4 regions of the Clostridium gelidum genome follow, and region 2 is predicted to be linked to each of the others. Evidence: riboswitches for the same ligand, from Rfam matches in the RefSeq annotation. Region 2 holds a riboswitch; each other region holds the start of a gene.

Region 1 (8,296 bases), 2.8 Mb from region 2:
AAGCTCAATGCATTTTCAATATATCGCATTGAGCTTTTTGATTCAAAATTCATATGAAAATTCTTATTTACTTTGTGTTTTCTAATTGTAATATATCTTGCTGTAATTTAAACTCTCCAAAAACACTATAAATATCTTTATTTCTCGCTTTTGCCACTGCCTTCACTATTGCATATGCTATTACACTATCAGCAGAATGATGCAAGATAGCTCCAACAGCTGTTACTATTAATAATTGGTAGACATTAAACCCTATAAAAGGTATTACCACTAACATTTCTAGTATGCCGTGAATAGGTGCTGTAATAATTGCTGCTTTAGTATAACTATGATTTTTCATAATTATTTTTGCTCCAATATATCCCACAACAATATGTGTTGCTGCTCTTGCTACTACTGGTGCTGGTGTTCCTGATAATACAAATCCAATTGTAGAACCAATTCCAACTACAATTGCAACTGCTGGTGATATAAGCATTGATAACATCATTGGTACATGTGCAGCTAATGTTGCTGTAAATGGTGGAATAATAATCTTTAAAAATCCAAATTGAATAGGAATTATAATTGCGAGTGCAGTAAGTAATCCTGCATATACCATTTGTTTAATTTTAATATTCATTTATTTTATTTCCTCCTCATCTCTCTACTGTATATACACTAGTATATATTATATATCTCCGCAAGTAAATATTTTTTATAAACTATGTACAATTTTATGTATGCTTTCTTTAAATAAATTTTAATTTCTTCCTATAATGTTGTATTTATTTTGTACACCTTTTATAATATAATTAGCTTTATAAGTTATATTTATACATTAAAGAAATAAAATAATTCTTATGATATTATCTTTAAAATTACATATTCAAGACGAGGAGATTAAAAAAATGGAAAAAATAAATATACTTGGTACTGGTTCTGCTATGGTTACAAAGTGTTACAATACATGTTTCACGTTATCAAAAGACGAGGAACATTTTCTTATTGACGCTGGTGGAGGTAATACCATACTATCAAATTTAGAGAAATTAAATATATCTATTGCCCAAATACATAATATGTTCATATCACATAATCACAACGATCACATATTAGGCAGTGTTTGGGTTATTCGGGCTGTAGCTCAGAGTATATTAAATGATAAATATACTGGAAACTTAAATATTTATTGTCATGAAACTTCAATTACTGCAATAAGATCAATTTGTTCATTTGTTCTTCAAAAAAAATTCTTAAAGCTATTTGATATTCGAATCATATTTAATGAAATTGAGAACAATTATACAACTACCATATTAAATAGAACTACTACTTTTTTTGATATACATAGTACTAAAGATCTTCAACATGGATTTAAGACTATATTATCAAATGGTAAATCTTTAACGTTTTTAGGAGATGAACCTTATAGAGAAAATATAAAAATCTATAGTGAAAATGTAGATTATCTATTCCATGAAGCATTTTGTCTTTATTCTCAAAGAGAAATATTTAAACCCTATGAAAAACATCATGCCACTGCAAAAGATGCATGTAGAAATGCTAAAGAATTGAAAGTTAAAAATGTTATTTTATATCACACAGAAGATAAAAATTTAGAGCATAGAAAAGATTTATACATAGCTGAAGGCAAAGAAGAATTTGATGGCAATATCTATATGCCTGATGATTTAGATGTAATAGATCTAATATAGATATCCACATTTTAAATACTCAAAAAAATGGAAGGTATGCTTTTCTAAAACAATTGCATACCTTCCATTTTTATTGATTAGTAGTAACCTTAAAATTCTAATATTGCTAAAAGTATTTTTATATTTCTAAGCAAGTATTAAATTATAATATTAAGACAATACTTTCTTTGCAATTTCCACCGATTCTTTTGCATCTTTTGCATAGAAATCAGCCCCTATTCTATCAGCTGATTCTGCTGTTAGTACTGCTCCACCAACAAATATTTTACCATTATAACCATCAATTCTTAAAGCCTTTATTGTTTCCTCCATGCTTCTAACTGTTGTTGTCATAAGAGCACTTAATCCAATCAAAGATACCTCATGCTTTTTAGCTTCTGAAACAACCGTTTCAATAGGTACATCTTTACCTAAATCTATCATTTCATATCCGTAGTTTTCTAAAATAACTTTTACTATATTCTTTCCTATATCATGAATATCACCTTTTACGGTTGCAATTATTATCTTACCCTTTGAGATAGATTCAGAGTTACTCTTAGCTATTTCAGCTTTTAGAACAGTAAATGCATTTTTTACAGTTTCCGCAGCTTGTATTAATTGAGGTAAGAATAATTCTCCCTTTTCATACTTATCTCCTACTACATCTAAAGCTGGAATTAAAAATTTGTTAACTATTTCAAGTTCTTTATATTCCTTTAAAAGCTCTATAGTTGCTTGTTTTGCTTCTTCTTTTAGCCCTTTAACAACTATATATTTCAAATCATGCTCTAAATTAGAATCATCTACATTATTTGAATTCTTACTATTCTTTGTAGTAGCTTCTCTATTTAAATCAATATTAGCATAATTTTTAATATAAACTTCTGCACTCTTATCGTGATTGTATAAAACATTATAAGAATCTATAACTCTAGTCATTCCACTTGCATTAGGGCTCATTATAGGCAAATCCAATCCATTTGCAAGTGCTAATGCTAAAAATGTCTCATTTATTAACTCTCTATTTGGAAGTCCAAAAGATATGTTAGAAACTCCAAGTACAGTTTTAACACCTAATTTTTCTTTTACCATTCTTACAGCTTTTAATGTTTCTTGAACCTCTTCTTGTTGCGCTGATACAGTAAGTACTAAGCAATCAATAAATACATCTTCTTTTTTTATTCCATATTCCGCTGCCCTCTTTACTATCTTTTCTGCTATTGCAAATCTCTCTTCTGCTTTAAGCGGAATCCCATTATCATCTAAAGTTAATCCAACAACACTTGCTCCATATTTTTTTACTAGAGGAAGTATTTTGTTTAAAACCTTCTCTTCCCCATTTACTGAATTTAATATAGGTTTTCCATTATAATATCTAAGTCCAGTTTCTATTGCTTCTACATCTGATGAATCTATTTGAAGAGGAATATCCATTATTCCTTGTATTTCTTTAACTACCTTATGCATCATCTTAGGCTCATCAATTTCAGGCAATCCCACATTAACATCCAAAATATGAGCACCGGCTTCTACTTGAGAAATAGCTTGCTTTAAAATATAATCTAAATCTTCATTTTTTAATGCTTCTTTAAATAATTTCTTACCAGTTGGATTAATTCTTTCACCTATTATTCTAACCCCATCTATTCTTACAACCTTTGATGGTGTACAAATTGCAGCATAATTTTTATTTTCTACAGGTTCAAGCTTTTTACCTTTTACGCGAACGCATAATTCTCTTATATAGTCTGGAGTTGTTCCACAACAACCACCAATTACTCTAACACCTAAATCAATAAGACCACACAAAGTATCTGCAAATTCTTCCTTTGTCACATCGAATTTTGTCTCATTTCCTATTGATAATGTTGGAAGACCTGCATTAGGTTGCACCATTACAGGAATATGTGCTAAATTACATATCTCTTCAATAATAGGCTTTAATTGTTTTGGTCCAAGTGAACAATTAACCCCAAGTGCATCTACTCCTAATCCTTCCAAAACCAATACCATAGCTTCTGGAGAACATCCTGTAAATGTTCTTGAATTTTCTTCAAACGTCATTGTAGCAAACACAGGTAATTCTGAATTTTCCTTTACTGCAAGTATTGCTGCCTTAAGTTCGTATAAATCAGTCATTGTCTCAAGTAAAATTATATCTACTCCAGATTTGACCCCTTGAACTACTTGCCGTTTGAAAATTTCATAAGCCCTATCAAAGCTTAGAGTTCCCATAGGTTCTAAAAGTTCCCCTATTGGTCCAATATCTAAAGCAATATATGTATTACCATTACCCTTTGCTTTTTTAGCAATAGAAACAGCAGCATCGACAACTTCTTCAACTTCTAAATTGCAAAGCTTCAATTTAAGTTCATTTGCTCCAAAAGTATTAGTTGTTATTACATTTGCTCCACTATCTATGTATTCTTTATGAATTTCTTCTATTATAGCTGGTTCGTTTAAATTTAAAACTTCTGGATTCTCTCCAAGCTTTAATCCCTTTTTTTGAAGCATTGTTCCCATTGCTCCATCAAATATTAATATGTTATTTTTTATATATTCCTTAAGCCCCACAACTTTCTCCCTCTTTCCTAAAACTACAATTTTCATAATTATTACATTCTTTGCAGCTCTTTTTTTTCTTTTCTATTCCACTATTCACTATTCCTATTATTGCTGTAACAGATTTCCTAGGAAATAACAAATTGTTTTCTGATACTGTAAGCCCTATTTTCTTTTGAGCATCTAATGCTCTTAAGAAAGCATTTTGAACATCTAAAGGTAAATCTCCATAACCTGGACTATATCTAAATGTTATATTCATTCCATCTAAAATAGCCTTTTCTTTAACACTATTTTCTACTATATCACAAACTTCTTCTACTGCTGTTGTAGCACAAGCATCTAATATTAATGCTTTTGTTAAGTTCGTTTTTTCATATAATCTTGTTTGTCTTTCAATGTCATTACCTAATGTTACTGCCATTAATACACATTCTGTTGAATTCTTTAAATGCTCTTTTATATCTTTGCCATTTAAAATCAAATTAGTAGTAATAACCTCTACTCCATCATCACTTATCTTTATATTTTTATAACTATAAATAACTCTAGGTGTTATTACTTTTTTTATTTCTTCTCTACATTCTTCAATTGTTTTATTTAGATTCTCATCTATATCTTGACCTTTGTAACCAAGGTATCTAAGTACCTCTTCTTTATTTATCTCAAGTTCAAAAGCATCCATCTATTGCTTCACCACCTTCCATTTTTGACAGTAACAAAAAAAGCCTAAAGGTATTCCTTTAGGCTTAACAGCTCTTAAACACCTTATCTATCAGTTCTTACACTGCAGGATTTAGCACCTTATATATTTTTATAAAAATACATCGGTTGCTGGGTTTCTTCGGGCCAGTCCCTCCACCACTCTTGATAAGTTCTTATATTTAGATTATTATATATTATAAAATTTTGTTTGTAAAGCATTTGCAAATGTTTAAAATACAAATTTACTTTTTTATCGTGTTTTTACTAATAATAAAATTATAGAAATAGCACTAAAAGTAAAACTCATTAACATTATGTAATTTACAACTTGCACAGTCGTAAATCCTTTTTTCTCTAATCTAAAATGTATTTGACTTCTATCTGCTTGATATACTGGTTTTCCTTCTGAAAATCTTTTAAAAATGACAAACAAGTTATCAAATATTGGCACTGCCAATGCTAATATTGGTATGAAAAGACTCATTACAGTTGCCGACTTAAATGCTCCATCTAATGCTGTAATACTTAAAATGAATCCTAAAAAGTTTGCTCCCGAATCTCCCATAAATACCCTTGCCGGAAATTTATTATAGTATAAAAATCCTAAAATAGCTCCAACTAATATTATGGATACTACTGCTGATTCAAATTGTGTTGATTCAGTTTGGTTTAATATTATTGCTGCTGCAAAAAATGTTATAGCAGATATTAAAGATAATCCTCCTGCTAATCCATCCATTCCATCAGACCAATTTATTACAGTTGTCACTCCAAATATCCAAGTTATTGTAAGCCCAAATTGTATTGTCTCATTTAATCTAATAAGTTCACCTGTAAATGGATTGGTAAATCCCGAAAAAATAAAATTTGCTTTAAAAACTAAAATTGCTGCTAACAATTGAATAACTAGTCTTGGGAATATAGGAAACTCTTTTCCCTTTGTCTTGTACCAGTCATCTATTAGTCCAATTAAAACTATCATTGTCGATGCTACAAACACAGTCAGTTGTTGCATTAACTCAACTTTTGCAAATATAAAATAGGAAACAAAAAAGCCTATATATAAAGCTATTCCACCACACAAAGGTGTTGGCTTTTTATGTTGTTTTCTTTTATTAGGCTTATCTGTAAATTGCAATTTATCAGATATTTTCATAAGAAAAGGCATGGTAATTAATGATGCTAAAAGTGAAACTACCATTGCTAATATATAATTCATCTGTATTACTCCTTAGTTAAGTCTATGGCAGTAAATTATATCCAAGTCTTCCACTTCATTTTACTACCTATTTGATTATACTATTAAAAATATTTTATATCAATTACAAAATTATTAAGGTTTAAATAGAATATTTCACCTTAAACATAAAAAAGTCGCTCCCAAAATGACTTTTAAAAAATCATTTTGGAGCAACTTCTGAGTGATGATTATCCTCTTTGTTCAATCATACTCTTAACTTTCATTAATCTAGTTATAGAAGCTCTTTCATTTTCATCTAATCTCATTCTAATATACTTTATAGTTTCCTCAAGATCTGGAATTGTTCTATATTCAAGAGCGTTAACTCGTCTTCTAGTCTTCTCAATTTCATCAGCCATAAGCTGACAAGATTTTTCTACTTCTGCAAGTTCTAGAAGCTGTGGAAGTATTCCATATAGTTTTGAAAGTGTATCGTCAAGTTCTGAAGAAGTATTTGCAAATCCGTAAGGATATATGCTTCCTTCATCTCCTTCAAGTTGCCTTTTGAAGTTCATTACAGGAACAGATACACTCATTATATTTTTTTCTTTAACATCAACTGTAATGTGTTCTTTAGGATAAACAATTGCTTCTTCTAAGAATTCAAAGCTCATTACAGCTCTTGCCATAACAAAATCTTTAAGTGAGCCTTCTAGCTTTTCTTCCACTTCTTTTCTAAGGTTATTATTATGTTTGACAAGATTAATAAATTGCCTCATTAACTCATCTTGCTTATCTTTTAAAAGCTTATGACTTCTAGTTGATGTAACTAATGTCTTTTTTAATTTAGAGAGTTCCATTCTAGTAGGATTGACGTTTAGCTTTGCCATAGACTATTCTTCCTCTCTTGGCATATATTTCTCAAGATATTCATCTCTAATTCTCTTAAGCTCAGATTTTGGAATCATCTTTAATAATTTCCATCCTAAGTCTAGAGTTTCTTCGATTGTTCTATTTGTATTAAAGCCTTGTGATATATATTCTGTTTCAAAAGCTTCTGCAAATTTAGCTAATTTTTTATCAGTATCTGACAGCGCTGATTCCCCTAAGATTGCTGATAATTCTTTTGCTTGCTTACCTTGAGAATATGATGCAAATAATTGATTCATAGTATCTGCATGATCTTCTCTAGTCTTTCCCTTTCCAATACCTTTATCTTTAAGTCTTGAAAGTGATGGCAACACATCTATAGGAGGCATTATACCCTTCTTATATAATTCTCTTGAAAGGATAATTTGACCTTCTGTAATATATCCAGTTAAATCTGGAATTGGATGAGTTTTATCATCTTCTGGCATTGTAAGTATTGGGATTTGAGTGATTGAACCTAGTTTTCCTTTTATTCTTCCTGCTCTTTCATATAATGTAGAAAGGTCAGTATATAAATATCCTGGGTATCCACGTCTTCCTGGAACTTCTTTTCTTGCTGCTGAAATTTCTCTTAATGCTTCTGCATAGTTTGTAATATCAGTCATTATAACAAGTACGTGCATTCCAAGTTCATAAGCTAAATATTCAGCTGTTGTAAGTGCCATTCTTGGAGTAGCTATTCTTTCAATAGCTGGGTCAGATGCAAGATTCATAAACAAAACTGATCTATCAATAGCGCCTGTTTCCTTAAATTCATCTACGAAAAATTGTGCTTCTTCGAAAGTTATACCTATAGCTGCGAATACAACTGCAAACTTAGAATCTGAGTTTAAAACTTTTGCTTGTTTTGCAATTTGTGCTGCAAGATAAGCATGTGGAAGTCCTGATCCTGAAAAAATAGGTAACTTTTGCCCTCTAACTAATGTATTAAGTCCATCAATAGCAGAAACACCTGTTTGAATAAATTCTGATGGATAATCTCTAGCCACTGGATTAATAGCTTCACCATTTATATCTAATCTTTTTTCAGGTATTATATTTGGACCATTGTCCTTAGGTCTACCCATACCATCAAAAACTCTACCTAACATATCTTCTGATACACCAATTTCAAGTGGCTTACCTAAAAATTTAACTTTAGTTCCTTTTAAGTTTATACCAGTAGATCCTTCAAAAATTTGAACCATTGCTTTTGATCCATTAATTTCAAGAACCTTTCCTCGCCGCATTTCACCAGTTT
Region 2 (8,296 bases):
ACCAGTAAAGATGGAAGAAGGTGTTTATAGAACCATTAGAGGTGTGAATTTACAATCAAAAATAGGAACTGAAGTTAAGGCAGCAGCAGAAGGAATAGTAGAACTAATAGAAAATTCAGGTGTTGAAGAAGGCGTAGTTGTAGAAATTAAACATGCCAATGGATTAAAAACAAGATATGGAAATCTTGACTCAAACGTATTGGTAAAAAAAGGAGAAAAGGTTAAAGAAAATCAAGTGATTGCTAAAGTTGGAGACACTGCAAAGGTATTTAGTAAAGAAGTATTTGGAGAATTTTTAAATTTACAAGTAATTGATGCTAAGGGCGAGCAAGTTAATCCAGAAAAGTATTTTACATTAAAGTCCAAGTAAAATATTAGACATATAAAAAACAAATATTAGTCATTCATTTTAATTAAAATGAATGACTAATAAGAAAATAATTATTTGAATAAAAAAATTGTAAGATAAAAACTAATAAAAGATAAAATCAAGGAAGTGGTATTTTGAAAGATTATATTGAGGAAAGGGTATTAGATGTTGCAAAGTATATTATAGATTCAAAAGCTACAATAAGGAAAACAGCTAAAGTTTTTGGTGTTAGTAAAAGCACGATTCATAAAGATATGACAGAGAGACTTCTAAAAATCAATCCTGAAATTGCAGAAGAAACACATTTAATTTTAGAATTAAATAAGGCTGAACGACATATTCGAGGTGGAAAGGCTACACAAATGAAATATAAAATTATTGAATCTTAATAAAATTAAGTCTATAATATAATATTAGTAGAATTATGTAAACATAGGTATTAATATGTATTATAGGAGTGAATAAAAGATGTGCTTTTGGAGAACGGGGACAGACCTTGCAATTGACTTAGGGACAGCAACTGTACTAGTTTATGTGAAAGGTAAAGGGGTAATATTAAAAGAACCTTCTGTTGTAGCTATAAATAAAAATAATAATAAATTGTTGGCTATAGGGGAAGACGCAAGAAAAATGATAGGAAGAACCCCTGGAAATATAATTGCAGTAAGACCATTAAGAGATGGAGTTATTTCAGATTATGATATAACACAAAAGATGCTAAAAGAATTTATAAAGAAAGCATGTGGAAAACGAAATATTAGAGCACCTAAAGTGATTGTTTGTGTACCATCTCAAGCTACAGAAGTTGAAAAGAGAGCTGTTATTGATGCAGCGATGAACTCCGGTGCTAAGAAAGTTTATTTAATAGAGGAACCATTAGCAGCAGCTATTGGAGCTGGCTTGGATATTACTAAACCAAATGGATGTATGGTAGTAGACATCGGAGGCGGTACTTGTGATATTGCAGTTATTTCATTAGGTGGAGTAGTGGAAAGAGAATCAATAAAAGTAGCTGGCGATAAATTTGATGATGCTATAATAAAATATGTACGTAACGAATACAAATTGATGATAGGCGAAAAAACTGCTGAAGATTTAAAAATAAATATTGGTTCAGCGTTCAAAAATTCTAGGAACTTAGCATGCATGATGAAGGGAAGAAATCTTATAACAGGATTGCCAGATGAAATAGAAATTACGACAGAAGAAATAAGAAATGCAATAAAAGAGCCTATAGAAATTATAGTAGATACAGTAAAGAAAGTATTAGAAAAAACACCACCTGAGTTAGTTTCAGATATAATAGAAAGAGGAATAGTAATGACAGGTGGAGGAGCATTAATACATGGCTTAGATAAGCTTATAGAATTTAAAACAGGAGTGGTAACTACTGTTGCTGACGACTCTGTTGAATGTGTTGCTAAGGGAACTGGTAAAGTACTTAGTTATATAGATAAGCTAGATAGTGACGTAAATTCACAACAAATAGTTCTTATAGAATAATGTGTAAATAACAGTCGAAAAAATATATTTTTGACTGTTATTTATTTTTAAATGCCACTTAAATCATAGGGAACTGTCCACGATTTAAATTATAAGATTCGATAAATGCTCTAGATATAATTTTAGCCATGTTCATAATAAAAGAAAGTCGGATACTACGTGAAAAAAACAATTCAGAATTATTAATTGAATCGACAATACCTATAATTGATGCAATTCCAACCTCAGGAAGTTCTTTTCCAACTCCTTTGCCAGGGTGTATTGCATAGTCTCTTATACGAATTTCTCCGATATCTTCAGTATCACCTAAGCAAGCATCAACACCGATTATAGAGGCATTAGGATGATTAGAATATATTTCATCTAAACGTTCATCTATATTTAAGGCATGAATTGGAGTGGATAGAGTTCCGTAAACGGGTAGGGGGAAAAAGTTTTCTGTCAATATAGATCCAACTAAAGGACCTAAGCAATCTCCAATGCATTTGTCAGTGCCAATACAAACTATTACAGTATTTTTAGTGATGTAATCTTTGATTTCTAGAGTTAAGTTATAGGAGATGGTAGAGTTAACATTAATATCTTCTTTATTCAAGGATAGATACCCCCTTTATAAAATATATATATGAGAAATATAGAAAAAATAGTATAAAAAAATAATTTGTGGAAAATAATACTAAGAAAGGAGGTAAATATGAAAAAAAAATTAATATGTTTATTTTCAGTTTGTATAGTAATAACAAATATTTATTTAATATTTTATTGGGAGCCACAAAGTAAGTGTGTGACTCAAGAAGAGGTTAGTAAGGAAGCTGTATCTTATTCTCAAGCAGTATATAAATTTGATAAGAGAAAAGTATTAGAAAGATTATCATCTAATGATAAAAGAGACCTAGAAAAAATAATTAAAAAATTATCTGCATTTGATTTAGGAAAAATAAAAGAGTATTACGAAGATTATAATGATGAAGAAGGTGTAGTAAGTATTTTTACATTGTTAAGGCAAAGACTTACAACAGGAGATTACAAACAAATACATGAAATAAGCTCTTCATTTCTGGATTTAGAGCGGATTGATCAAAAGATAAAAAAAATAGGATCACTATATTAAACAAGAGTATTTTGCAGTAATTTAGAGAAAAAAAGACTTAATTTGACTAGATTGAGTGATATGGGAGTTGAAATAAAAGCTTTTTGAAGATATACTAATCATTGTTGATTGGTAATAAATCAATAGTTTTAAATAACTAAATATGGAGGAGTTCCCGAGTGGCCAAAGGGGGCAGACTGTAAATCTGTTACGTTAGTTTCGATGGTTCGAATCCATCTTCCTCCACCATTAAAATGGGCGCATAGCTCAGCTGGGAGAGCACCTGCCTTACAAGCAGGGGGTCACAGGTTCGAACCCTGTTGTGCCCACCATTTAAAACGAAGTTTATAACTATTACTTGTTAACTGTTAATTCTTAACTCTTACTCTTAACTAAACAATGTGCTGGCATGGCTCAACGGTAGAGCAGCTGACTTGTAATCAGCAGGTTGTAGGTTCGATTCCTATTGCCAGCTCCAGTAAGATAATGCAAGAAAATAGATAGGTGAAAAACTTGTATTATAACAACAATTAAATATGGAGGAGTTCCCGAGTGGCCAAAGGGGGCAGACTGTAAATCTGTTACGTTAGTTTCGATGGTTCGAATCCATCTTCCTCCACCATTAAAATGGGCGCATAGCTCAGCTGGGAGAGCACCTGCCTTACAAGCAGGGGGTCACAGGTTCGAACCCTGTTGTGCCCACCATTTAAAACAAAGTTTATAACTATTACTTGTTAACTGTTAATTCTTAACTCTTACTCTTAACTAAACAATGTGCTGGCATGGCTCAACGGTAGAGCAGCTGACTTGTAATCAGCAGGTTGTAGGTTCGATTCCTATTGCCAGCTCCAGTAAGATAATGCAAGAAAATAGATAGGTGAAAAACTTGCATTGTAATGACAATTAAATATGGAGGAGTTCCCGAGTGGCCAAAGGGGGCAGACTGTAAATCTGTTACGTTAGTTTCGATGGTTCGAATCCATCTTCCTCCACCAAGAAAAGAATAAACTTAGTTTATTCTTTTTTATTTGTCAACAAATAAAAAGAGCATATAACTATATGGGGTGTTTGAAGTTATATTTTTACTTAACAATAAGGAAAAATTAAATCAGAGAACAAAAAAATGTATAAAAACAAAAAACAATCATAGGACAAAAAGATTAATTTGAAATGTTGACTAATTATAAATTTTATGATAGAATACTGTTGAAAATTAAATATAGAACTCTTATCAAGAGAGGTGGAGGGAAAGGGCCCTATGAAACCCGGCAACCTGTATTATATAAGGTGCCAATTCCTGTAGATATATTTCTACGAGATAAGAAAAGGATTATTAAAATCGCACTCTTCTTATCGAAGGGTTTTTTTTATTTCAATTTATAAGTTTGTACAGACTTAAATTACGAAAGAATAATAAAAATTCCAAATGATTAGCAACAAATTTGTAATTATATAACAATATAGTATTTAATCGCGAGTAAAGCTATATTACATTTTAAAAGTTAAGCATATATATTTTGTTAAGAGAAAATAAAATTATAAGAAATGATAAAAAGTTAAGTTGAGGGGAGAAAAGTATGAAAAAGTTATTTACTTCAGAATCAGTTACAGAAGGACATCCAGATAAGATGTGTGACCAAATTTCAGATGGTATTTTAGATGCTATTTTAGCAAGAGATCCACTTGCTAGAGTTGCTTGTGAAACATGCACAACTACAGGTATGGTTATGGTAATGGGAGAAATATCAACAAATTGTTATGTTGATATTCCTAAAGTAGTTAGAGAAACTGTAAGAGAAATTGGATATGATAGAGCTAAGTATGGCTTTGATTGTGACACTTGTTCCGTTATTACAGCAATAGATGAACAATCAGCAGATATTGCTATGGGTGTAAATGAAGCATTTGAATCTAGAGCAGGTGAAAAGGATGATGTTGAAGCAGTTGGAGCTGGAGATCAAGGTATGATGTTTGGTTTTGCAACTAATGAAACAGAAGAATTTATGCCACTTCCAATATTTATGGCTCATAAATTATCAAGAAAGCTTACAGAAGTAAGAAAGAACAACACATTAAGTTATTTAAGACCAGATGGTAAAACTCAAGTTACTGTTGAATATGAAGACAATAAACCAAAGAGAATTGATACCATTGTAATATCTACACAACATGATGAAAAAGTTACTTTAAAACAAATTCAAGAAGATCTAAAAAAATATGTAATTCAAGCTGTTGTACCAGCAGAATTATTAGATGATGAAACTAAATATTTCATTAATCCAACAGGAAGATTTGTTGTTGGAGGACCTCAAGGAGATTCAGGATTAACTGGAAGAAAGATAATTGTTGACACATATGGTGGATATGGTAGACATGGTGGTGGAGCTTTCTCAGGAAAAGATCCAACAAAGGTAGATAGATCAGCTGCATATGCTGCAAGATGGGTAGCTAAGAATTTAGTTGCTGCAGGAGTTGCTGACAAGTTAGAAATCCAATTAGCATATGCAATAGGTGTTGCAAAGCCGGTTTCTATTGAAGTAGATACTTTTGGAACAGGAAAAATTGGAGAAGATAAGGTAGCTGAAATAGTAGAAAAAGTATTTGACTTAAGACCAGGAGCTATAATAAGAGATCTTGACTTAAGAAGACCAATCTACAAACAAACAGCTGCTTATGGACATTTTGGAAGAAATGATCTTAACTTACCATGGGAGCAATTAAATAAAGTAGAAGAAATAAAAAAATATTTATAGAATAATATAAGAGCTGTCTCAAATTTATTTTGAGACAGCTCTTTTTAGATACATAGGAACTTTTACAATGCAAAATTAAGGAACAAATTCTCTACAGATTAAAAAATAAGTAGATATAAGAAAATAATCGGTAATGGACAACGAGCAATGTTTAATTATTTTAAAGTATATATATATTGCAATTTACAATTGACAATTGTGGATGAAATTCTTACAGAATTTCTTAAATTTGAAATGAAGAATCATTTTGCAACATATATATTATGATATAATTGAAAAAGAAAAATAAAAGTGAAATTTTGAAATTAAGATTTGTGTTAGAATTAAGTTATATTGTCAAGAATATGAGTAAATATTATATAAAAGATTTGGAGAGATTCTATGGAAGTTCTAAATGGTTTTGTTGAGAACATTGTTTTTAAAAGTGAAGATACTGGTTATGTAGTTTGTAAAATTAGGAATGAAAAAGAGTTAGTTAGTGCTGTAGGGACAGTTCCTTTTATAAAGGAAGGTCAAAATGTCAAATTAACAGGATACTGGACAGTACATAAGCAGTTTGGAAATCAATTTAATATTCAAGATTATGAAGAACTTATTCCAACTTCCTTAGATGGAATAGAAAAGTATTTAAGTGCGGGAATAATACATGGAATTGGACCAGTTACAGCTAAGAAGATAATAGAACAATTTGGTAAACAAACCTTAGATATAATGGAAAATCACATTGAAAGACTAATGGAGATAGAAGGTATAGGAGAGAAAAAGTTTCAAATTATATATGAGTCTTATATAGAACAGCAAGGTCTTAAAAATGTGATTTTATATTTCAATAAACATGGAGTAACTAATAATCAATGTATTAAAATTTATAAGAAATTTGGATCAAATGCAAAACAAATAGTATCAGATAATCCTTATATATTATGTGATGAAATTTCAGGTATTGGATTTAAAACAGCAGATAGAATTGCCATGAGCATTGGAGTAGAGAGTATCTCAGAATTTAGGATTCAAAGTGGAATTAAGTATGTAATGAATCAGTTTTGTGCTACGGGAAATACATTTATGCCTAAAAGTAATATAATAGAAGAATGTGAAAAAAATTTATTGATATCTAAGGAATTAATTGAAAAAAATATATATGATATGGCAGCGCAGCAAAAAATAATTATTGAAAAGATAGATGATGTTGAAATTGGATTTTTACTTCAATATTATTATTGTGAACTTGGGGTAACGAGTAAAATTATTACTTTGGGATTGCAACAAATACAAACTATAAATTCAGATGTTGATTTTGAAGTTGATGTTTTTGAAAAGGAGCATAAAATACAGTTTGCAGAGTCTCAAAGAGAAGCAATTCTTGGTGCATTTAATAATGGTATAGAAATAATCACAGGTGGTCCTGGAACGGGTAAAACGACAATTATAAGGGCTATAATCCATATTTATGAAAATAATGGTATGAAAGTAATACTTGGAGCTCCAACTGGAAGAGCAGCTAAAAGAATGACTGAATCTACAGGAAGAGAGGCAAAAACAATACATAGACTTTTAGAAATGGGTGTTTCAGAAGAAGATGAATCAGTTTTTGAAAAGGGAGAATCATCACCATTAGATTGTGATGTAATAATAATTGATGAAGCATCTATGATTGATATAATGCTAATGCAGAATCTGCTTAAAGCAATCAATTTGGGCACAAGACTTATAATTGTTGGGGATGTTGATCAATTGCCTTCTGTTGGACCAGGAAACGTATTAAAAGACCTTATAGAGAGTGAATATATAAAAGTGGTAAGATTAAAAGAAATATTTAGACAAGGTGCAGAAAGCTTAATTGTTATAAATGCACATAAGATTAATCAGGGTGAAATGCCCTTGTTAAATCAAAAAGATAAGGATTTCTTTTTTATTAATGAAAATGATCAAGATAAAATTTTAAATACAATAATAGATTTAATGAACAGAAGACTTCCTAAATTTAATAAATCTTGGGATATACTAAAGGATATGCAAGTGCTAACTCCTATGAGAAAAGGAACACTTGGAGTTAATAATTTGAACACTAGTCTTCAAAAAGTATTTAATTCACCATCAAAAGATAAGAAAGAAAAAACTTCTCGAGATATAGTATTTAGAGAAGGCGATAAAGTCATGCAAACAAAGAATAATTATACTTTAAAGTGGGTTAGAGCAAATGGATTTGGAGAAAGTGAAGGTGCTGGAGTATTTAATGGTGATTTAGGTTTTATTGAAAGCATCGATGAAGAGAGGAAAGCGTTAACCATTATATTTGATGATGAAAGAAAAATTATTTATGATTTTAGCTTTCTAGATGAATTAGATTTAGCATATGCAACTACCATCCACAAGAGTCAAGGAAGTGAATTTAAAGTTGTTATTATTCCTGTATTTATGGGATCACCTTTTTTAATGAATCGTAATTTACTTTATACAGGAATCACAAGGGCAAAACAATTGGTGGTTGTAGTTGGATTTCAAAAAGCATTAATGTATATGATTAATAATACAAATAGTATAGAACGATATTCAGCTTTAAAGCATAGAATTAGAGAT
Region 3 (8,296 bases), 360 kb from region 2:
TTTCTATGACAACAATTGAATTATCTACAACAAGCCCAACTGATATTACCAGTGAACTTAATGTAAGCATATTTAGCGTTTCACCAGTAAAATACAGAAATGCTATTGTACCTACTATAGATGTAGGTATTGCTAATGCTACAGCAAATGATGCTCTAAAACTCTTTAAAAATGCTAAAATTATAATAAATGAAATAAGAGAACTTATAAAGATTTCTGAAATTACATTATTAACAGAAGTTTTAATATATTCACTTGTATCACTAACAACCTTAGTATCATATTTCGAATTGTTCTTACTAAGCTCATCTACTGCTTTATTAACTCCTTCCATAACCTTTATGGTATTAGCATCTTGTTGCTTCTTAACATCTATTATTAAACTTTCTTCACCATTGTATCTATATACATCTTTTTTCTCTACAGTACCATATTCTACATTACAAATTTCATCTAATCTAACAGACTGTCCTTTATTAGTAGAAATTTGAATTTGTTTTATATCATCCAATGAATTTAATTGATCCATTCCTCTTAAAACAATTTTATCGTCACCTTCAACAATAGAACCATATGGGAATGTTTTATTAGTAGCTTGGACTGCACTTTTAATAGTCGATATACTGACATTATAACTAGATAATACAGCTGGATCAGCTGTTATATTAACTTGTGATTTTTCTCCTCCAACAATGTCAGCTTCTGTAACACCATCTACAGTTTTAATTTTTGTTTGTACAACATCCTCTGCATATTTCATTAGGTCATCCTTATTCTTACCACCTGAAATAACAAGTCTTCCTATAGCACTTGCATTCATTACATCCATTTTAATAACTGCTGGTGCTTCTGCCTCACTAGGTAATTCACTTTTAACTTCATCTACTTTAGATTTAACATCATTTATTACAGTATTTATATCAGTTCCATATTCAAATTGTATTACGACAACTGAAACACTTTCCCTTGAATAAGTCCCTGTCTCTTTAACCTTAGAAACAGCTGAAACTTTTTCTTCTATCTTTTCACTTATTTGTTTATCAATATCCTCAGGCCCTGCACCCTGCCATACAGTTTGAATTGATAAAACAGGAATTTCCATCTTTGGCATTGTATCTGCAGTCATTTTTGAATATCCAATAAAACCAAACATGATTAATACTACGAAAGCCATAACTATCATAAGAGGACGTCTAATGGAAGTTTTCGTTAAACTCATAATACTAATCCTCCTTTACTACTGGGAATATGCTAGTTCCATCAGAAATTAGATTTAATCCTCCAATAACAACTGTATCATCTTTACTTATTCCACTTTTGATTTCCATTGTAGTAGATGTTACAATGCCTGTTGTAATCTCTGTTTTAACCGCTTTATTATCCGAATTATTTATGTATACATATTTTTTGCCATCATCTTCAAAAACAGCCTTTTTAGGAACTGTTATTGTTTGCTCGTTTTTTTCTATACTTACTTCAACATCTGCTGATATTCCAGCCTTAAAATCCCCTTGTGAATTATCTACCAGCACTTCAACATCATATAGTGATGTTGTTGTATTAGCTACTGTGGGCACATATCTTACTGTACCCTTAATCACTTTATTATTCATTGTTACATCAACTTCTTGTAATGCTGTAAATTTAGGTAAATCAGATTGAGTCACCATTAAATCTATTTGCAAAGTATTTGGAGTAGAAATAACAAATGCTGGTTTTTGCTGACTTGCCATCTCATTAACATTAAAATTCTTAGCTGTTATGATTCCATCTGTCGGTGAAGTTAAAATAAGTTTATTTAAATTACTAGCAGCTATATCGTAAGAAACTTGTGCTTGATTAAGTTGTTTTTCTGCTAATTCCTTTAATTCAGGAATACTTTTACCATTTGAAGTATCATAAGATTTTTGTGCCATATCTAAATTTTGTTTAGCTTGGTTTAACCCTACTTCGGATTTTTTATATGCATCTTCACTTATGGCCTCTGCTTGATAAAGTTGAATATTAAGGTCATGACTTCTCTTAACTTCGTCATAAGACGTTTGAGCTAATTTCAGAGCATTATTCAATGAATTTTGTTGACTTTCTATACTTCCATCTGTTGTATTTGTATAACTTGCTTTTGCAATTTCTAAGGCTGCTGCTGCTTGTTTTACACTATTTTGTGCATCATCACCTTTAATTGTCAAAAGCTTGTCTCCTTTTTTTACTTCTTGACCTAGAGTTACATATATTTCTTGAATTGTTCCACCCATCTCTACTGTAACAGATGTTTCTTCCTTAACTTTAGTTGTTCCCGTAAATGTATTTGTATTTTTTATAGCTCCACCCTTAGCCATTTGTACTGATACAGCTATTGGTTTTTCTACTTCTTTTGGTACTTCTCCACATCCTACTAGTCCTAATGAACTAATTAATAAAAATAATGCTAAATATTTTTTCATGTTTTCCTCCCCAATTTCAAATCATCTCTTTTTAAATTTCTAATATTTTTCTATATTTCTTTAATTTCTACGTTAAAACGTTTATTGGCATAAAGTGAATTAAAATTATGTTTTTAATATTTATTTTAAAATGTATTTTGTATTTTACACTTTTAATAATAAAGGCCACATCTTATTTTTTCCTTAACTAAAACTTAATTCAAGCTTATATTTTTCCACCCACCTAATTTATTAATAATTAGATATAATACCAATACATTCTATTCATAATATTGATTATAAATTTATAACTATTATAAGTCAATAACTTTTCCCCTTGTTTTCAAATTATTAATAGTTTATAATTTAGTCATATTATCATAGGAAGGATTTGTTTTAATATGGATAAAGATAATTTATTTAAAGTCGCGGATTCCTTAGTAAACTTTTTATGGATTATTCAAAATAATGTACTTAGAGAAAATGATATAGCTAAAAGTTTTCATTCACCAATGAAAAAAATGGAAAATTGTATTTCAGAATGTTCTATTCCCCCTTCACATGTTAGGGTTATTTTTTATCTTGCTGACTCCAATTCATCTCCAATTTCACAAATAGCAGATAATCTAAATATATCAAAATCCAATATGACTCCTATTATAGATAATTTGATTTCTTATGGATTAGTTGATAGATATCCAGACTCCAAAGACAGAAGAATTCTTAGAGTAGAATTAACTACAAAAGCTCGTACATTATTGGATGCTTTTCGTGTTGCTATTTGTAATTCATTTGTTGAAAAAATATCACCACTTTCTGATGATGAAGTAACTATGTTAAGTGATTCTATATCAAACTTAATAACTATATTAAAAAAATTAAATTAAGGCACATGAAAATAAATAACAAGTCCAAAACTGCCATGAATATTTTTCATCAGGCAAGGAAGTAAAGTGCCATCATAGTGGGCCTATTATGGTATTTTACTGATGCAGGATGATGGAAAATGGGCACATTAGAAAAGAGTAGCTGTGCTACAATACGGAACTTTTCTGGCAGATGGACTTGTTGTTTTTTTGATTGTGCCTAATACATGTACTACAATAACTATTACACTAAAAAAGAGAAAATGTTTCAAATAAAAAATTAAATGGTGTGTTTAGTCCTTGAACTTTAGATAATTTATCTTTAGATAAAAAAAAATCAGAGAAAGTTATTTATATATTAACTTTCTCTGATTCCTTTATTTAGGCTAATTCAAAATGATAGAAATAAATGTCTTATTTTTCAATCGCTTCTTTAAATGATTCTATTAAATCCTCTATATCCTCAAGACCTACCGATACTCTTATTAATGTATCTGTAATTCCAAGTTGTTCTCTTTCTTCTTTTGGAATTGATGCATGACTCATTTTAGCTGGATATGAAACTATAGTTTCGACACTACCTAAGCTTACTGCCACTGCTACATTTTTTACACTGTTCAAGAAAATTGTAGTTCTTTCTAAAGTCTTAAACTTAAAGGATAAAACTGCACCTGCACCATCTGCTTGTTCTAAATGCACTTCTCTTCCTTCCATTGATTGTAGTCCAAGGTAATAAACTTTCTCAACTTCTTCTCTTGATTCAAGCCACTGTGCCAACTTTTGAGCACTTTTTTGCATTACATCTAATCTAATTTTTAAAGTTTTAATTCCTCTAATCAAAAGCCATGAATCTTGCGGTCCAAGTACAGCTCCAAAGGTATTTTGTATTTGATAAACCCTATCCCCAAGTTCCTTTGTCTTAGTTACAACAAGTCCAGCCAACACATCGCTATGTCCCCCTAAGAATTTAGTTGCACTATGAACTACTATATCTGCACCAAGTTCTAATGGTCTTTGTAGATATGGTGACATAAATGAGTTATCTACTATTGTAATTACTCCATTTTCCTTAGCTATTTTACTAGCAGCTCTTAAATCTGTGACCTTTAATAATGGGTTTGAAGGAGTTTCTAAATAAAGTCCCTTTGTATTTTCCTTGAAAGCATTTTTTATTTCTTCAATATTGGTTGCATCTACAAAGGTAAATTCAATATTAAATCTTGAAAATAATTTTGTTGCGGCCCTATATGCTCCACCATATACATCACCACAAATTACAATGTTATCCCCTGCTGAAAATATTGATAATACAGAACAAATAGCCGCCATACCTGAAGCAAATGCAAAACCACATTCTCCACCTTCAAGTTCTGCTATTAACTTTTCTACTACTTCTCTAGTTGGATTTCCTGATCTTGAATAATCATATTTACCAAAATTATTTATATCAAATTGATGAAATGTTGATGTTTGATATATTGGAGTACTTACCGAACCTGTTGTAGGATCTAGTTCCCCGCTTGCATGTATTAATTTAGTTCCAAAATTCATAATTTACACCCCTCTTTATTCAATTAACAATTTGTAATTAACAGTTAACAATTAATGATGAATTTACTGCGTAAATTCTTTTAAAATATATTTTATTTTTGAAAAGCCGTTGGCTTTTCCACCAAAACTCTTAACTCTTAACTGAATTAATCGCATTTTCCAAGTCTTTTATTAAGTCATCTATATTTTCTATACCAACTGATAGTCTAAGTAAATATTCATCTACTCCTAATCTCTTCTTAATATCTTCTGGAATTTCTGAGTGAGTTTGAGTTATTGGATATGTTATTAATGTTTCTACTCCACCTAAACTTTCTGCAAATCTTATTACTTTAACACTTTCTAAAATTTTAGGTACTATTTTTTTATCCTTAACTCTGAAAGATAATGTTGCCCCAAAACCTGTTGATTGTTTTTTATTCAATTCATAGCCTTCAAAGTTTTCTAATCCTACATAATAAACTTTCTCTATGTTAGAATTACTTTCTAAAAATTTTGCTATTTTTATTGAATTTTCTTGTGCTCTATCTAATCTAATATGTAATGTTTTAATTCCTCTTAAAATTAACCATGAATCAAACGGAGATAATGTTGCCCCAGTAGACATATGAATTCGTCTTAATCTTTGTAAAATCTGTTCATCATTTCCTACTATAAATCCAGCTAATAAATCATGATGCCCACCTAAAAATTTAGTTCCACTATGAATTACCAAATCAGCACCTAATTCTAATGGTTTTTGATAATAAGGTGTCAAAAAAGTATTATCTACAATTACTAGCAACTTATTTTCCTTTGCTATTTTTGCTACTGCTCTTATATCAGTTACCTTCATCATTGGATTAGAAGGTGTCTCTATGAATATAGCTTTTGTATTTTCATTTATAGCAGCTGTTATATTTTTAGTATTTGTTGTATCAACAAATATAGCTTGTAACCCAAAATCTTTATAAGTTTCTTCGAATAATCTGTATGTCCCTCCATACAAATCGTCAGATAAAATTATATTGTCTCCACTTTTAAATAGATGTATACAGGCAGTAATTGCTGAAACTCCCGAAGAAAACCCTATTGCTTCTTTTCCGCCTTCTAAAACAGCTAATGTTTTTTCAGCTTCTTCCCTTGTTGGATTTTGAGCCCTAGAATAATCATATCCTGTACTATTATTAAGTCCATGATGCTTAAATGTAGCTGATTGGTATATTGGAAAACTTATTGCACCTGTAGCTTTATCTCCACCTGATACTCCACTAACTGCAATTGTTTCAAAAGATTTTTTTAAAGTCATTTTTTTGCCTCCCTCTTATTTTTTGCTTAATGCTTAATTTGTTACTTTTAATACATTTTAATACCTTAGAAAAAAATATTAAAAAAAGCCACTTCTAAAATAAGAAGTGACTCTATCGTCATAACATAAGTTCTAATAAACTTAATTTTCCTCTCATTTTTCAAGATATTCTCTTGCAGGATTTAGCACCAACGAAAAAATTCACATGAAATTTTTTTCAGGTTGCCGGGTTTCAAAGGGCCAGTCCCTCCACCACTCTTAATAAGATTAGCTTATTTAAATATTTAATTTAATAATATTAATTATACATGGTTAAAATCTCTTGTCAATAAATATTAGTAACTTTATCAACTTTCTATGTGATTAAAATAATAAAAGAAGTATTTAAGCTTATAAAAAATATTTTATTATAAATAAAATGATTAACTTAGAATAATTTTCAAACTCCTTCTAAGCTAATCATCTTCTTATTTCATATTATTTATTTTTATTAGACGCTTCAAAAAAATATATATGAATCTTAAATCTATTATTTTCTTTTATGTGACTATTCATACCTTAAAGCTTCAATTGGATCAAGGCTTGCTGCCTTTTTAGCTGGATAATATCCAAAAAATACTCCAATTGCCATTGAGAAAGTAAAGCTTATTATAATTGTTGGAATGGATATTGATATAGGTGACTTTAATACTATACATGCTATTATGCCCATTCCTATTCCAAGTACTATACCTATTGTTCCTCCAATTGAACATATTATAACTGATTCAATTATAAATTGCATTTTTATATGACTGCTTTTAGCTCCAAGAGCTTTTCTTGTACCAATTTCCCTTGTTCTTTCTGTAACAGATACAAGCATTATATTCATTACTCCTATTCCACCTACAAGTAATGATATGGCTGCAATTACAGATATACCCATTGAAATCTTACCAAGGACTGATGTAATAGATTCTGCTTGATTCTTAAGATTGGAAACTTCAAGTTCCCAATTTTTATTATTCTTGTATAACTTTTCTGTATACTTTTTTACATCTTTAACAAGCTTATCTTGATCAGTAGTCGTACTAGGTTTAATCATAAAATAAGAATAATTTTTATTTTTTTTATCTACTTTTGCTGTTGTTATTGGAATATATATATTAGTTTGTATATCTTTTTCTTTTGCTGTATTGCCTCCACCTTCTAGAAATGAAGGTGCTTCATATTTATATACCCCTGCAATAATATATGTCTCAATATTATCTTCTATATAAACTTTAATCTCTTTACCTATAGGGTCAGACTTTCCTTTAAAGATATTATTGACAAGTTTCTCTGAAACCACAGCTGTTTTTTTCAGACCTTTAACATCTTTACTAGAAATAAATCTTCCACTAATCATCTTTACATTATTAACATCTTTAAATCCTTCATTTACGCCTGTAGTTGTTATATTCGCATATAAATAACCATCCTTAACTTTCCCGTTGCCCTGTTGTGATGATATACTTAGGCTGCTAATTCTATCTGAAAATGCGTCCTGAATTGAATTTATTTGATCCAATGTCATAAGATCACTATCTTCTGGCTCCTTACGTGATCGTCCTCCTTCAGAACCTTCTTCACTTCTTTCCCTTATATAAACTTGCATATTATTAGCACCCATTTTATCTAATTCACCTGTAAATGCTGATGTAATTGCACTTCCTATAGAAACAATTCCTATAACAGATGATATTCCTATTATAATTCCAAGCATAGTTAAGAGTGAACGCATTTTACTTGATCGTATACCTGCTATTGCAAGTAATATATTTTCTTTTATAAACATATTTTTTCACCAACTGGAAATTTTCTAACGTATTTACTGTTATATTGTTCTGATACTATCTTTCCATCCTTTAATGTTATAATTCGTTCAGTTTCCGCTGCAAGTTCCTGATTATGAGTTATGAATACTATAGTTTTCCCTTCTAATTCATGAACCTTATGAAATAAATCCATAACTAATCTTCCTGTTGAAGAATCAAGTGCCCCTGTTGGTTCATCTGCGAGTATTATACTTGGTTCATTTGCAAGTGCACGTGCAATTGCAACTCTTTGTTTTTGTCCACCTGATAATTCATTTGGTACATGTGTCATTCTGTCTTCCATCCCAACAAGTTGTAGTAATTTTTCAGCTT
Region 4 (8,296 bases), 380 kb from region 2:
GGACATAGTCATACTAAAACTGCTACAATAGCTAAAACCACTAATATTCCAGTTTATATTGCAGCTTCTAATGGTAAGGGATATATAGATGCTAAATTTAAAATCACTAGTGACAAGAAAATTATATTCGATGTACCAAGTCTTACAGCTAGCTATATAGCTTTAGATAATGAGAATGGATATAAAGCTAGTAATCCACAAGCAGATAGTTCTATTAATAAGATTGTAGATGAGGCTAATAAGGAAATAGATCCAATGACAAAGGTAGTTATAGGATATAATAAAGATAAAATTTTAACAAGAACATTAGATGAATCTCCATATGGTTCATCAGTTTTGGGTAATTGGGCATCTGATATTACAAGAAGTGCAGTTAATGCTGATGTTGGTTTTCAAAATAATGGAGGACTTAGAATAGATATACAACAAGGCGATATTACAGTAGGTACAATGTGGCAATTTATGCCTTTTGATAATACAATTTATAAATTAAATATGACAAAGGCTCAATTAAAAGAAGTTTTAGAGCAAGCAGTTGCAGATAAAAGTAAGGGGTTACAAGTATCTGGAATTAAGTTTACTTATGACTCAAGTCTTACAGAGGGGCAAAGAGTTAAGTCTATAATAAGAGAAGACGGAACAGCAATTAATGATACTGAAAGATTATCTGTAGCAGTTCCAGATTTTGTAGCTCAAGGTGGAGATTCATTTACTGCATTTAGAAAATGCGGTGGATTAAATATTGCAAATGATACTCATGTTGTAATAAGAGATACTTTTATAGATTGGTGTAAATCTAATAAAGATAAAAATGATAAAAACACAATATCAAATGTAGATGTTAAAAGAATGGTTAATCAAGTAACAAGTAGCATAGGAACTTGGAAAAATGAAGGACAAACTTGGAAATATATGAAAGATGGAAAAGCTGTTAGTGGATGGAATGAAATCAATGGGAAATGGTATCTAATGGATTCAACAGGAGTAATGCAAATAATGTGGAATCAAGTGGATGGAAAATGGTATTTCCTAAATGATGACGGAAGTATGTCTACTGGTTGTTGGGTAAATACTAATAACAATTGGTACTACTTAAACGGAGATGGTTCAATGGCTTCCAATACCATTACAGCTGATGGATACGCATTAGGCTCAAATGGAGAATGGATAGCTTAAAAAATAGAAAAATTGTATTGTAGGATTAAGAGGTGCTATATAATAGCATCTCTTTTTCTATGAAATTAAGTTTTTAATGTGAAATGGAATTGATATAAACATATGGAATCAAGAATATTGAGATGAAGTTTTCAGGCTTAAATAACGTTTCTGTACGCAAAACTTAAGATAAATTATGATAATCATAATAATTTATAAAAATACTTGCAATATTATTAATAAGTATATATAATAAAACTAATCCGATGACAATACTAAGGATTGAGAAATTTATGGTTATTTTTTAGATATTGACAAATGAAAAAAATGCTTATATAATCATGTCAGAAACTAAATTAAATAATCGTGTATCTTATCAAGAGTGGTGGAGGGACTGGCCCTGTGAAACCCGGCAACCGAAATGTTGGTTATTTTATCGATATTTGTATGGTGCTAATTCCAGCAGCTTTAGCTGACAGATGAGAAGATAAATTTGTATAGTGTATTAAGCGCTAGAGATTTATTCTCTAGCGCTTTTATTTTAGTTATCTGGAAACAATGTCAAAGGAGGAAAAGTGTTTTGATAGAAATTAAAAACGTAATTAAAAGTTTTGGTGAAACACAAGTTATAAAAGATGTATCAATAAGCATTAAAGAAGGCGAAATTTATGGGATAATAGGACATAGTGGAGCAGGGAAATCTACACTGCTTAGATGTATAAATGGACTTGAATCGTATAATGGAGGATCTATTAATGTAATGGGGAAAGAAGTTTCTTCATTAACAGGTAGAAGTCTTAGGGAATTTAGAAAAGATTTAGGAATGATTTTTCAAAACTTTAATCTTATGAAAAGAAAAAATGTTTTTGATAATATTGCACTTCCTCTTGATATATGGGGCTACAATAAAAGTGAAATAGAAGAGAAGGTGTTAGATTTACTTAAGTTAGTTGGGTTAGAAGACAAAAGATTAAGCAAGCCATCAGAACTAAGTGGAGGGCAGAAACAAAGAGTAGCCATAGCAAGAGCGCTTTCATTAGATCCTAAAATATTACTTTGTGATGAAGCAACATCAGCATTAGATCCTAAAATAACAAAAGATATTTTAGCCTTACTTTCTAAAATCAATAAAGAATTAGGTATAACAATAGTAGTAGTTACCCACCAAATGGAAGTTATAAAAGAAGTTTGTGAAAGGGTTGCTTTATTAGATGGAGGAGAAATAAAGGCAGAAGGAAAAGCAGAAGATTTATTTTTAAAACCTGGAACTTCATTAAAAAAGTTTTTAGGGGAAGAAGATGAACTGTTACCAGATGATGGAGTTAATATTAAATTATTTTTTCCAAGCAATTCTTCAGAAAATGCACTTATAACTAAAATGGCTAGAGAACTTGAAATAGATTTTTCAATAGTTTGGGGAAAACTTGAAAAATTTAGAGAGGACATACTAGGGGGACTTGTAATAAATATAAAAGAAGAAGATAAGGATAAGGTTATAAAATACCTTGAAAGTAAGGATATTCTATTGGAGGTGATTGAATAATGAATGAGATAATAGGAAAAGCTTTAATAGAAACGTTAGAAATGGTTTTTGTATCAACTACTTTTGCAGTTATTTTAGGATTTATACCTGCAATTATATTAACAATTACTGCCAATGATGGATTAAAGCCAAATAAAATTATTTATAATATTTTAGATTTTATAGTTAATACATTAAGAAGTTTTCCATTTATTATATTGATGGTAATAATTATACCTTTAACTAGATTAATTGCTGGCAAATCTATAGGTACAGAAGCAGCTATGGTTCCACTTACAATTGCAGCAGCACCTTTTGTTGCAAGAGTTATAGAAGCATCATTAAGAGAAGTTGATAAAGGTGTGATTGAAGCAGCAAGATCTTTTGGAGCATCAAATCTTCAAATTATATTTAAGGTCATGCTTAAAGAAGCAGTTCCTTCAATAATGTCAGGAATAACTTTAACAATAATAAGTATTGTTGGATATTCAGCAATGGCAGGGGCTATTGGAGGTGGAGGACTTGGTCAAGTTGCAATAAGCTATGGATACCAAAGATTCCAAACAGATGTAATGATAGTAACGTGTATTATTTTAATTATAGTAGTACAAGGACTACAATTTTTAGGAAATTATTTTTATAATAAATTATCAAAATAGGGGGAAAAAATATGAAAAAGAAATCAATTTTATCAGTAGTTTTAGCAGGAATAGTGGCACTCGGATTAGTAGGTTGTGGGTCTGGAACTAATACAGGAAGTAAAGATTCTAAAAATGACAAGGTAATAAAAATTGGAGTAACACCAAAACCACATAAGGAAATAGTAGAAATAGCTAAACCATTACTTGAAAAAGAAGGATATACAGTAGAAATAACTGAATTCAATGATTATGTTCAACCTAATACTGCGGTATCAGAGGGGTCGTTGGATGCGAATTTCTTCCAACACATGCCTTATTTGAAGGAACAAAATGAATCAAAAGGATTTAAATTAGTTTCAGTAGGAGCTGTTCACTTAGAGCCAATGGGGTTATATTCCAAGAAAATTAAGAGCCTAGATGAACTTAAAGATGGAGCTACAATTGCTATTCCTAATGATCCATCAAATGAAGCTAGAGCATTAAAACTACTCGCAGGTAAGGGAATAATAAAAATTAAAGATGGTGAATTAGTTACACCAAAGGATATAATACAAGATGGTGGAAATTCAAAAAACTTAAAGTTTAGCGAATTAGAAGCGGCAGCAGTTCCAAGAGCAATAGATGATGTTGATGCAGCTGTAATAAATGGTAACTATGCAATAGATGCTAAATTCAATCCAACAAAAGATGCAATTATAATTGAAGATAAGAATTCAGAAGCTGCTAAGCCTTATGCAAATATAGTTGTTGTAAAAGAAGGTAATGAAAAACAAGAAAAAATTCAAGCTTTATATAAAGCATTGACTTCACCAGAAGTTAAAGCATTCATAGAAAAGGAATATAGTGGAGCAGTAATTCCAGTATTTTAATGAAATATAGAATAAAAAATATATGTAATTTAATTAGGTAAAATATCCTTTACAAGTACATCAAATGCTTGTAAGGGATTTTTTCTTTAGCTTTATCATTTGATAAAAATAATGTATACTTTTAATTATAATTAGGCAAATAATGTTTTTAATTGTAAACAACAGTATTAAGATGTTTAAATATAAAAAAGTAGAATTTTTCTTAAAAGGAGAATGAGTTATGAACATATCAGAGGTTAATGTTAAGTTAGTTGGGAGTGACATATTAAGTATTATTAATGAGTTTGTTAAAGTTGATGGATTGATTTTAAATAATGTATTTATTGAAGATGGAATAATATTAGAAGGAAGTCTTAAAAAGGGAATAAAGATAGATTTTTTTGTAAAAGTAGAATTAATCGAGTGTGCTCATAATATAATTGTAGCTAGAATTGTTAAAGCTAAAATTCTAAATCTTGGAATTTTTAGAATTCTAAGAAGTTTTGCACTAAAGCAGCTAGCAAAAGCATTCAAGGAATATGGAATAGAGAGCCAAAAGGATAAAGTAATAATTAATATAAATACGTTACTTAAAGGTGTGCCTTATGTCGAGCTAAATATTACCGAGATTTTTATGAAGAGATCAGAATTATGGGTTGAAGCTAGTAATGTTAATATTTCAATAGCCGGAGAATTAATAAAGAAAGTTGAAGCAGAAGAAGTTAAGGAAGAAAATGAAGACAATATAGCTGAATTAGAAATTGTAAATAAGACTCAAGACAATTATTCTAGAGGAAGAGAGATTTTAGAGGACAAGCTACCAAGAAGCGTTAAGGAATATAAAGAATATATATTTATATTACCAGATGTAATTTCTCTAATTTATAGATTACTTAGAGATAAAAGAGTACCTTTGAAAACTAAGTTAATAATGTCAGCAGCTATTGCATACATAGCAATTCCTACAGATATAATACCGAGTAGCATACCATTTATAGGCGCAATTGATGATATTGGAGTTGCATTTTTTGCTTTAAACAAAGTTCTTGCAGATGTGCCATTAGCCATAATAATAGAAAATTGGCAAGGTAAAAATGAGTTACTTTTAGTATTAAAAAATGGAGTTGAATATTTAGTTGATTTTACAGGGGCTAGAAATGTAAGTAAATTATGTGATGTAGTGAGAGAATTGTCTACATTGTAAAATAACTTGTGATATTTGGATATAATATAGATGAATAAGGATCTGAAGAAGAAAGGAACAAAGCAATGGCAAAGAAAGTTTATGCAATACAATGTGGATTTGATGTTAAGAACAATAAGAAAGTAGAAAATATTATAGTTAATACTTGGGACGAATGTTTAAAATATGTAAAAGGCGTAAAAGGAGCTAAATATAAGAGCTTTGAAAGTATTGATGATGCAAAGGCATATCTAAATGAAGGAAATAGAATGCTTAAAAAAAGTGATAACAAGTATCCTAAAGATTGCCTTCATGCTTATGTCGATGGTAGTTATAATTCTTCTGATGGAAGATATTCTTATGGTGTAGTTTGTGTTAGTAATAATGTTGTAGAATACATAGAAAGTAATGCTGCGAAGGATACATCAGAAAAGAATGTAAGACAAGTTGCAGGAGAGCTTAAGGGCGCTGTTAGAGCTGTTGAATATGCTTCAAGCAATAATAGGACAAAGATAGTTTTATTTCATGATTATGAAGGCATAGCACATCATGCAACTGGTGCTTGGGATAGGAAAGAAGAGTCATCTATGGAATATTATGATAAAATGCAAAAATTAATGAGTTCTGGAATTGAAGTTATATTTGTTAAAGTGGACAGTCATACAGGAGATTTATTTAACGAACTTGTGGATGAAAAATGTAAGCAATGTTTAGGCATAACTTCTGATAAAATAGTTCAAAAATGGCTTAATAAAAATATTATAGAAGTTGCTAATAATGAAGTGAAAGCTGAAATTTTAAGCATAGCGCCTAATTGTGCTAATAATATAATAATAAGTGGTGAGAATAAATTTATTGATGAGAGTATAGATGTTATAGAAATTGATAAAACAACAAATGAAAATGATCAAATTGATGATGAATTTAGATTTGAACAAATTGTAAATTTATATAAAACTAATTACAAAGAAGGAAAAAAGGTGATTTCAAAACTACTAAGTAAGCAAAAAGAAAGCTTTATTTTATATTTACTAAGTCATAATAAATAAGGCAAAAAATTGCCTAGAATGCTGAATTATTATTTTTTGAATGTTTATAACTAGCACATTTAGTTATTATTTATTTTCTTTCAGATTCCTAAGTTTGAAATAGATAATAAATGTAGAAAAAATTAACTTGGATAACTTTTTAATTTCTGCACAATCTATATTTAGAAAATAAATTAATATTAAAGAGGTGTTAATTATGCAAAGATTTTCAAAAGGAATGATGGCAGGAATTTTAATTGGAGTAGCTGTTGAAATGGCTATGATGCCAATGTATGACAGAAGTACTCAAAGAACAATGAAAAGAGCAGGAAGAAAAATGAGAAATATGGCTGAAGCTACTTATAGTGGCATGCAAGATTGGATGAGATAAATATTGTCTTATTAACGTTTTCATAAAATTTTGAATTTAATTTAATATGAGAAGATATGAAATAAATTTTTTAATAATTAATTTCATATCTTTTTAATTTATGTACAAATAATGTAAGAAAATATTTTGAGCTTATAATTTTTAGTGTAAAAATGGATAAAAAAATTAAATTATATAAAATTTGGGGAGCATTTATATTTTTATGCAGTTTTTTATGAATTTATGTTATAATTAAGGAAATTATATTAACTTAATTAAATAATTTGTTGAATAGAGAAGGATTGAAGAAATGGAAATTCTATCATTAGGAGAAAAAATTAAAAGAAAAAGAAAACAATTAAATATGACCTTAAAAGATTTGGCTAAAGACAGAATAACTCCAGGACAAATAAGCTTAGTTGAATCGGGGCGCTCAAACCCCTCAGTTGACTTATTAGAATATTTAGCAGATGCATTAAATACAACTGTCGAATATTTAATGGAATCAGAAGAAAGCCAAGCAGAAAAAATTAGTCTTTATTATGAACAAGTAGGAGAATCATGTATATTGCAAGGTGATTATGAAAAAGGACAAAGATATATTGATAATGCTTTATATTATTGTGAAAAATATAACTTAGAATATAGAAAAGCAATTATATATTTCATAACAGCAAAATCATATATGTATAAGACAGATTTTCCGATGGCACAAAAGATTTTTTTGTCGGCAAATGTAATTTTTATTAAAAATAATAATTATGAAAAAATAATAAAAACTTTTTTACATTTAACTAATGTAGCTTTAGAACTAAAAGCATATCATTCAGCTAGCAGTTATTTGAAACAAGCTGAAAAAGTATATTTAGATAATAATATTGTAGATGATTTTCTAATGGGTGAAATACATTATAATATGGCTAGAACATATTATAATATAGAAGAGTTAGATTTAGCATTAAAATATTCATATCTAGCAAAGAGTAGATTTGAACAAATATATAATGATGAGGATTATGCAAAAAACTTATTTTGTTTAGCTGAAGATTTTAATAAAAAGGGTGATTTGCCAAATGCTATAAAGTATTCAAAGAAAACGTTGGAAGTTTATAAAAAAATACAATATAACAAAGGTATAGTTAATATAGAACATAATTTAGGAAGATTATTCTATGAATTAGGGCATTTGGAAGAATCACTTAAGCATTATGAAATATCAAAAAGTGTTAGTGCTCAAAATCATGTGGGCTATATAAATGATATATTGATAGATATTTGTAAAAATCATTTAAAATTGAAAAATACTGAAGAATGTAGTAAGTTATTAAAAAATATTGAAAACAGTATTGAAGAAAATGATATTGACAGAAAAATTGAATGTAAATTAATTAAATATACTATATTTAATATTGATGAAAAAATGGAACAAGCAGAGAGCGTATTAATTGATACATATATGTTGGCAAAAAATAGTGGAAGACTAGCTAAAGCCGGTGAATTAGCTATGAGAGTTGGAAAATACTTTATAGATAAGAAGGAAGAAGAGGAA

The links. A riboswitch is a leader RNA that binds a small molecule or an ion and turns the genes downstream of it on or off. The one in region 2 is predicted to bind S-adenosylmethionine.
Region 1: it holds a riboswitch for S-adenosylmethionine, as region 2 does, so the genes downstream of both, psyc5s11_RS17995 (vitamin B12 dependent-methionine synthase activation domain-containing protein) here and metK (methionine adenosyltransferase) in region 2, are expected to answer to the same signal.
Region 3: it holds a riboswitch for S-adenosylmethionine, as region 2 does, so the genes downstream of both, psyc5s11_RS01430 (trans-sulfuration enzyme family protein) here and metK (methionine adenosyltransferase) in region 2, are expected to answer to the same signal.
Region 4: it holds a riboswitch for S-adenosylmethionine, as region 2 does, so the genes downstream of both, psyc5s11_RS04840 (methionine ABC transporter ATP-binding protein) here and metK (methionine adenosyltransferase) in region 2, are expected to answer to the same signal.

Annotation. Positions count from the first base shown of each region.
Region 1 is NZ_AP024849.1:3,906,496-3,914,791, forward strand. It holds gene psyc5s11_RS17980 (ECF transporter S component) at 68-622, opposite strand; gene psyc5s11_RS17985 (MBL fold metallo-hydrolase) at 891-1,697, shown strand; gene psyc5s11_RS17990 (homocysteine S-methyltransferase family protein) at 1,848-4,253, opposite strand; gene psyc5s11_RS17995 (vitamin B12 dependent-methionine synthase activation domain-containing protein) at 4,243-4,926, opposite strand; SAM riboswitch class I at 5,007-5,118, opposite strand; gene psyc5s11_RS18000 (MraY family glycosyltransferase) at 5,197-6,165, opposite strand; gene psyc5s11_RS18005 (V-type ATP synthase subunit D) at 6,375-7,016, opposite strand; gene psyc5s11_RS18010 (V-type ATP synthase subunit B) at 7,020-8,296, opposite strand, start outside.
Region 2 is NZ_AP024849.1:656,213-664,508, forward strand. It holds gene psyc5s11_RS03125 (M23 family metallopeptidase) at 1-370, shown strand, start outside; gene spoIIID (sporulation transcriptional regulator SpoIIID) at 505-759, shown strand; gene mreB (rod shape-determining protein) at 839-1,873, shown strand; gene yyaC (spore protease YyaC) at 1,932-2,468, opposite strand; gene psyc5s11_RS03145 (hypothetical protein) at 2,568-2,984, shown strand; tRNA gene psyc5s11_RS03150 (tRNA-Tyr) at 3,129-3,212, shown strand; tRNA gene psyc5s11_RS03155 (tRNA-Val) at 3,220-3,295, shown strand; tRNA gene psyc5s11_RS03160 (tRNA-Thr) at 3,367-3,441, shown strand; tRNA gene psyc5s11_RS03165 (tRNA-Tyr) at 3,502-3,585, shown strand; tRNA gene psyc5s11_RS03170 (tRNA-Val) at 3,593-3,668, shown strand; tRNA gene psyc5s11_RS03175 (tRNA-Thr) at 3,740-3,814, shown strand; tRNA gene psyc5s11_RS03180 (tRNA-Tyr) at 3,875-3,958, shown strand; SAM riboswitch class I at 4,189-4,288, shown strand; gene metK (methionine adenosyltransferase) at 4,541-5,716, shown strand; gene recD2 (SF1B family DNA helicase RecD2) at 6,098-8,296, shown strand, end outside.
Region 3 is NZ_AP024849.1:292,768-301,063, reverse strand. It holds gene psyc5s11_RS01450 (efflux RND transporter permease subunit) at 1-1,219, opposite strand, end outside; gene psyc5s11_RS01445 (efflux RND transporter periplasmic adaptor subunit) at 1,224-2,444, opposite strand; gene psyc5s11_RS01440 (MarR family winged helix-turn-helix transcriptional regulator) at 2,825-3,310, shown strand; gene psyc5s11_RS01435 (trans-sulfuration enzyme family protein) at 3,704-4,840, opposite strand; gene psyc5s11_RS01430 (trans-sulfuration enzyme family protein) at 4,971-6,128, opposite strand; SAM riboswitch class I at 6,279-6,396, opposite strand; gene psyc5s11_RS01425 (ABC transporter permease) at 6,676-7,944, opposite strand; gene psyc5s11_RS01420 (ABC transporter ATP-binding protein) at 7,935-8,296, opposite strand, start outside.
Region 4 is NZ_AP024849.1:1,035,065-1,043,360, forward strand. It holds gene psyc5s11_RS04835 (5'-nucleotidase C-terminal domain-containing protein) at 1-1,176, shown strand, start outside; SAM riboswitch class I at 1,526-1,641, shown strand; gene psyc5s11_RS04840 (methionine ABC transporter ATP-binding protein) at 1,736-2,698, shown strand; gene psyc5s11_RS04845 (methionine ABC transporter permease) at 2,698-3,336, shown strand; gene psyc5s11_RS04850 (MetQ/NlpA family ABC transporter substrate-binding protein) at 3,348-4,187, shown strand; gene psyc5s11_RS04855 (YkvA family protein) at 4,408-5,370, shown strand; gene psyc5s11_RS04860 (ribonuclease H1 domain-containing protein) at 5,436-6,398, shown strand; gene psyc5s11_RS04865 (YtxH domain-containing protein) at 6,595-6,768, shown strand; gene psyc5s11_RS04870 (helix-turn-helix transcriptional regulator) at 7,058-8,296, shown strand, end outside.